3 regions of the Kitasatospora sp. NBC_01560 genome follow, and region 3 is predicted to be linked to each of the others. Evidence: predicted binding sites of a transcription regulator. Region 3 holds the regulator's gene; each other region holds the start of a gene.
What was found. Region 3 encodes HrcA, which represses chaperone genes, less so after heat shock. Its sites were predicted from a motif close to TTNGCACTCNGNNNNNCNGAGTGCNAA; they were not measured.
Positions count from the first base shown of each region.

Region 1: the regulator HrcA is predicted to act here: its motif matches at 815-841, upstream of groL (chaperonin GroEL).
Region 2: the regulator HrcA is predicted to act here: its motif matches at 1,222-1,248, upstream of OH807_RS24055 (FmdB family zinc ribbon protein).

Region 1 is NZ_CP109364.1:4,390,085-4,392,350, reverse strand. It holds gene OH807_RS19145 (cold-shock protein) at 481-684, shown strand; gene groL (chaperonin GroEL) at 998-2,266, shown strand, end outside.
Region 2 is NZ_CP109364.1:5,493,478-5,495,743, forward strand. It holds gene mscL (large conductance mechanosensitive channel protein MscL) at 1-237, opposite strand, end outside; gene OH807_RS24055 (FmdB family zinc ribbon protein) at 899-1,210, opposite strand; gene OH807_RS24060 (MFS transporter) at 1,380-2,266, opposite strand, start outside.
Region 3 is NZ_CP109364.1:3,354,177-3,356,442, reverse strand. It holds gene htpX (zinc metalloprotease HtpX) at 1-142, opposite strand, end outside; gene hrcA (heat-inducible transcriptional repressor HrcA) at 404-1,438, shown strand; gene dnaJ (molecular chaperone DnaJ) at 1,515-2,266, shown strand, end outside.

The DNA.
Region 1 (2,266 bases), 1.0 Mb from region 3:
CACCGGTCCGGGCGGAGTAGAGTGGGGTCCGGCCGGGAATAGGCTCCCCCCTTCTCTCGCCCCGGCACTCGGATCCTTCTGCGCCCCGTACGGCCGGTGTCTGTCCGGCCGATGAGACCGGCGCCCGGTCCGCCGACGTGAAACATGTCAGGCAGATGTCAGAATTCTCGCGGGGATTTGGGTAATTCGTCCGCTATGTCCGGCGGGAATTGCGGAGTTCCTCACCATTTCACCCGTGCTGTCCCTCGGTGCCCCGGGGGAATTCCCGGTGGAGGACCCTGTTGCAGAGGGCGTCGGTCCGGATACATTCAGCCGCGGTCGACGCAATCGCCCCCTCATCGGACGACTCCGGTGCTCTCGGCGGGGATTGTGGCGTGCACGGCTGCGCCCAGGGGGGGTTCCCCGGGCCGGCCTCAACCAGACCCGGGCCCGCGACCTGCGGGCGCGTGAAGGGCCAGCACAGCACTAGGGGAGTTCGGAATGGCTCAGGGCACCGTCAAGTGGTTCAACGCGGAGAAGGGCTACGGCTTCATCGCGGTCGACGGTGGTGCGGACGTCTTCGTCCACTACAGCGCGATCCAGATGGACGGCTACCGCACCCTTGAGGAGGGCCAGCGGGTCGAGTTCGAGATCTCTCAGGGGCAGAAGGGCCCGCAGGCGGACATGGTCCGCGCGGCGGTCTGACCTTTCCGGCACCCAGGAGTTCGGCTCGGCCCATCGGCTGGTGCACCTCTTGCTTGGCGAGGGGCCCGTGCGACACGCGTCGTGCGGGCCCCTCGTCGTGTCCGCGGCGGCTCGCGGGTCGCCCCTCGGGCTTGCACTCGCCCACCGAGAGTGCTAATCATTGGCGTTAGCACTCACAGCGTGAGAGTGACAGCGGACCGGGTCGGTGAGGCCCCCGGGAGCGGTAGGGGAAAGGACCCCCGCACACCAGGGCCGTCCGTCGCGGGCACCCCTTGGTCCGAGCAGTCGACCGTGTCCCGGAGGACCACTTCTGATGGCCAAGATCATCGCCTTTGATGAGGAAGCTCGCCGCGGCCTTGAGCGTGGCATGAACCAGCTCGCCGACGCGGTGAAGGTCACGCTCGGCCCCAAGGGCCGCAACGTCGTGCTGGAGAAGAAGTGGGGCGCCCCCACGATCACCAACGACGGTGTCTCCATCGCCAAGGAGATCGAGCTCGAGGACCCGTACGAGAAGATCGGTGCGGAGCTCGTCAAGGAGGTCGCCAAGAAGACGGACGACGTCGCGGGTGACGGCACCACCACCGCCACCGTGCTCGCCCAGGCTCTCGTCCGCGAGGGTCTGCGCAACGTCGCCGCCGGCGCCAACCCGATGGCCCTGAAGCGCGGTATCGAGAAGGCCGTCAAGGCCGTCTCGGACGAGCTGCTGGCCCAGGCCAAGGACGTGGAGACCAAGGAGCAGATCGCCTCCACCGCCTCCATCTCGGCCGCCGACACCCAGATCGGCGAGCTCATCGCCGAGGCCATGGACAAGGTCGGCAAGGAAGGCGTCATCACCGTCGAGGAGAGCAACACCTTCGGTCTGGAGCTTGAGCTCACCGAGGGCATGCGCTTCGACAAGGGCTACATCTCCGCCTACTTCGCCACCGACCTGGAGCGGATGGAGGCGACGTTCGAGGACCCGTACATCCTCATCGCCAACTCCAAGATCGGCTCGGTCAAGGACCTGCTCCCGCTGCTGGAGAAGGTCATGCAGAGCGGCAAGCCGCTCGTCATCATCGCCGAGGACGTCGAGGGCGAGGCCCTGTCGACCCTGGTCGTGAACAAGATCCGCGGCACCTTCAAGTCCGTCGCCGTCAAGGCCCCGGGCTTCGGCGACCGCCGCAAGGCCATGCTCGGCGACATCGCCATCCTCACCGGTGGCACCGTGATCTCCGAGGAGGTCGGCCTCAAGCTGGAGAACGCCGGCATCGACCTGCTGGGCACCGCCCGCAAGGTGGTCATCACCAAGGACGAGACCACCATCGTCGACGGTGGCGGCGACAGCGACCAGGTCGCCGGCCGGGTCAACCAGATCCGTGCCGAGATCGAGAACAGCGACTCGGACTACGACCGCGAGAAGCTCCAGGAGCGCCTCGCCAAGCTGGCCGGCGGCGTGGCCGTCATCAAGGCCGGCGCGGCCACCGAGGTGGAGCTCAAGGAGCGCAAGCACCGCATCGAGGACGCCGTCCGCAACGCCAAGGCCGCTGTCGAGGAGGGCATCGTCGCCGGTGGCGGCGTCGCCCTGCTGCAGGCCTCGGTCGCG
Region 2 (2,266 bases), 2.1 Mb from region 3:
CGAGCCCCAGAGGATCATGATCCCGGACGTGACCTCACCGGTCGCGCTCAGCTCGCAGGGGCCCTTGAGGCAGGACGTGTAGGACTCCAGGTCCTTCGGCCCGAAGGCACCGACCAGCGGATTGATCACGCCCTTGACGAAGGCGTTGACGATGTTGGTGAAGGCCGCGCCGATGACGACGGCAACGGCGAGGTCGACGACATTTCCCCGCAACAGGAATTCTTTGAAGCCCTTCATGCCGCGTGAACGACGAAGTCGTTTTCCGGTCACGGGTGATCTTCGCCGGTGTCCGATTGACAACCCGTTCGGTGGACGGGGCCGGCTCCAGGCGGGGGCAGCCAGGCCCGGGCGGGCCCGAGGGCCAGGGCCGCGGCCAGCGCGAGCAGCAGCACGACCGGGACCGCGGGCCGGTGCCGGAGGGCCTGCCGGAGCCGGTGGCCGCGCCCGCCGCCGCGCCGGATCGGCGGGAACGGCGGGACTTCGCGCCGCGGCGGGACGGCCGGCGCGGGCAGCGGGAACGGGCGGGGGAGGCTCGTGGTCGTCGTCATGGGCACCACCGGTGGTCGTCCGGTGCCGGCCCCGGGCGGGCCGGCATCTCGTGACGCACACTCTGCGGCGCCGGCGGCCCCGGTGGAATCCGCTGTCCCCAGCCTGTGGACAACCCGGGCCTGTGGACAAACGCCGTCACCCGCAGGGGTGGGCCCGGTGTCCCCGGAACGACGCCCGGCCCCCTAAGCCCGGCCCCCGCCTCCCGGCCCCCGCCTCCCGCCTCCGGCTCCCGGCCCCCGCCCTGCCCGACAGGCCGCCCCGGCGCCCGGGCACGCCGAAAGGCCCGTCGGCCCCGCCGAAGCGGGCCAACGGGCCTTTCGAAAGCCTGGAAGGCCTGAGGTGTCCGGGGTCAGCCGGCCGGCTTCGCCGCCGCCGCCGGAGCGGGGCTCGACGCCGGGGCGGAGCCGCCCGAGGACGAGGCCGGAGCGGTCGTCGAGGACGAGGACGTGGTCGACGAACCCGAGCCCACCGTGCTGCTGGAGGACGAGCGACTGTCGGTCCGGTAGAAGCCGGAACCCTTGAAGACCACACCCACGGCCGAGAAGACCTTGCGGAGCCGTCCCTGGCAGTCGGGGCACGTGGTCAGCGCCTCGTCGGTGAACTTCTGCACCGCCTCCAGGCCGTTGCCGCACTCGGTGCACTGGTACTGGTACGTGGGCACTTGTCTTCCTCCTGGCACTCTCGCCTGATGAGTGCTAACGATGGTCAATGATGCGGCATTCCGCTGCATCAGTCCAGCGACTCGAATGTGAGATGAGCCGGGGCCGCAGCGGGGCAGGCCGGAGCGGGGCCCGGGGCGGCCGTGCGCCGACCGCCCGGGAGGGCCCGGCTCAGCCCTTGGCCGCGCCGACCAGCTGCCGTGCCGCAGGCCGCTCGCCGCCGGTGGCCACCGTGCTCGCCGCGCCGGGCGCGACCAGCAGGTGCCGCAGCGCGACCAGCGCGACCAGGCCCACCCCGGCGCCGGCCACCGGCACCAGGAACCCGGCCGACGGGCCGTGGCCGTCGATCAGCTGCCCGGCCACCGTGGAGCCGGTCGCCAGGCCCAGGCCGATGGCGCCGGTCAGCCAGGTGAAGGCCTCGGTCTTGGCGCCGTCCGCGACCAGCGTCTCGACCAGGGTGTACCCGGTGATCAGGGTCGGCGCGATGGCCAGGCCGCAGACCAGGGCGGCGACGGAGAGCGCGACCAGGTTGGGCATCGCCCAGAGCGTCGAGCAGCCCAGCACCAGCAGCGCGTAGCAGCCGAGCAGCCGCTGCCGGGGGGCCCGGCGCCAGGCGACCATGCCGTAGAGCACGCCGGCCAGCATCGAGCCGCCCGCGAAGATCCCGTACACCGTGCCGTTGGCACCCGGCTGGCCGACCGACTCGGTGAACGCCGTCACCGAGACCTGCATCGCACCGAAGACGGTGCCGACGCCGAGGAACGCGCCGGCCAGCAGCCGGACGCCGGGCGAGGCCAGCGCGGAGACCCGGCGGACGCCGGGCTCGTGCGGGTGCCGGGCGGGGGCGGTGCGCCGCTGGGCGGCGAAGGCCAGGCCGCCCAGGACGGTCAGCGCGGCCTCGGCGATCAGCCCGGTCGCGGGGTTGACCGAGGTGGCGATGGCACCGGCCAGCACCGGGCCGATCACGAAGGTGAACTCGTCGGTCACCGACTCGAAGGCGAAGGCGGTGTTCAGCTTGGCGGCGGGCGCGTTCTCGGCGGACAGCTTGGCCACCCAGC
Region 3 (2,266 bases):
GCGGCCAGGCCCCGCGCAGCAGCACGATCAGCAGCCCGGTGAAGCCGACGTACAGCAGACCGATCACGAACATGGTCCCGACCATCCGGCCGGTCAGGCCGCGGTCCGGTGCGAAGCGGGTGTGCTGGCCCGAGCTCGACATCGTTGCTCCTCCGATCGCCGTCCGCTTCCGATGCTGCCACCCGGACGGGCGGGCGGCATCACCCGCGCGCCGGGAACTGCGGGCAGGATCACCCCGGCCGGGCCGTTCCTGCCGTTGGGCCCGGGCCTTACACTGGCAGGTACGGTCCTGGCACTCGTGTGTTCAGAGTGCCAGAGCCGGGGTCCGCCCGGCGCGGCCCGCAAGCAGTCACCCGAACACATGTCACAACGGACAACGTGCGAAGACGGAGGTGCGTGCCCCATGGCCGGTGAGGTCCGCCAGCTCGACGACCGCAAGCTCGCGGTGCTTCGTGCCATCGTCCAGGACTACGTGGGGACCGAGGAGCCGGTCGGTTCCAAGGCCCTGGTGGAGCGGCACAGCCTCGGCGTGTCGCCGGCCACCGTCCGCAACGACATGGCGGCGCTGGAGGAGGACGGCTACATCCACCAGCCGCACACCAGCGCCGGGCGGATCCCCACCGACAAGGGGTACCGCCTGTTCGTCGACCGGCTCGCCGAGGTCAAGCCGATGAGCGCGCCCGAGCGGCGGGCGATCCGGCACTTCCTCGACGGCGCGGTCGACCTGGACGACGTGGTGGCCCGGACGGTCCGGCTGCTCGCGCAGCTGACCCGGCAGGTCGCGGTGGTCCAGTACCCCTCGCTCTCCCGGTCCACCGTGCGCCACATCGAACTGGTGGCGCTGGCCCCGGCCAAGGTGATGCTGGTCCTGATCACCAACACCGGCCGGGTCGAGCAGCGGCTCGTGGACTGCCCCGGCGCGGTCGGCGAGACCGTTCTGGCCGACCTTCGTGCCAAGATCAACACCAGAGCCGTCGGGCAGCGCCTCCCGGAGGTGCCCGAGCTGCTGGACGACCTCCCGGCCCAGTTCGAGGCGGTCGACCGGCCGGCCGTCACGGTGGTGCTGGCGACGCTCTTCGAGGCGCTCGCCGAGCAGAACGAGGAGCGGATCATGCTGGCCGGCACGGCCAACCTGACCCGCTTCGGGCACGACTTCCCGCTCACCATCCAGCCGGTGCTGGAGGCACTGGAGGAGCAGGTCGTCCTGCTCCGCCTCCTGGGTGAGACGGCGGACGCCGGGATGACGGTCCGGATCGGCCGGGAGAACGCGTACGAGGGGCTGAATTCCACCTCGATCGTCTCGGTCGGTTACGGTTCGGGCGACGAGAGCGTGGCCAAACTGGGAGTGATCGGTCCGACCCGGATGGACTATCCGGGCACAATGGGGGCGGTGCGGGCGGTGGCACGGTACGTGGGTCAGATCCTGGCCGAGTCGTAGCAACGGCCACCATCAGCACCCTGATGGTGGTTTCCAGTCGCAAGCACTTCAACAGGCGGAACAAGCGGAGCATTTGGTGGCCACGGACTACTACGCGGTACTCGGCGTCCGACGGGATGCGGGGCAGGACGAGATCAAGAAGGCGTTCCGGCGCCTGGCACGCGAACTGCACCCGGACGTCAACCCGGACCCGAAGACGCAGGAGCGGTTCAAGGAGATCAACGCCGCCTACGAGGTGCTCTCCGATCCGCAGAAGCGCCAGGTCTACGACCTGGGCGGCGACCCGCTGTCGCCGGGCGGCGGCGGCGCGGGCGGCTTCGGCGCGGGCGCGGCCGGATTCGGCTTCTCCGACATCATGGACGCCTTCTTCGGCGCCGCCGCCGGCCAGCGCGGACCGCGCTCCCGGACCAGGCGCGGCCAGGACGCCATGATCCGGCTGGAGATCACCCTGGAGGAGGCCGCCTTCGGCACCACCAAGGAACTCCAGGTCGACACCGCCGTCACCTGTACCACCTGCAGCGGCGAGGGCGCCGCGCCCGGCACCTCCGCGCAGACCTGTGACATGTGCCGCGGCAAGGGCGAGGTCTCCCAGGTCACCCGGTCCTTCCTGGGCCAGGTCATGACCTCCCGCCCCTGCCCGCAGTGCCAGGGCTTCGGCACCGTCGTGCCGACCCCGTGCCCGGAGTGCGCCGGCGACGGCCGCGTCCGCGCCCGCCGCACCCTGACCGTCAAGATCCCGGCCGGTGTCGACAACGGCACCCGGATCCAGCTGGCCGGCGAGGGCGAGGTCGGCCCCGGCGGCGGCCCGGCCGGCGACCTCTACGTCGA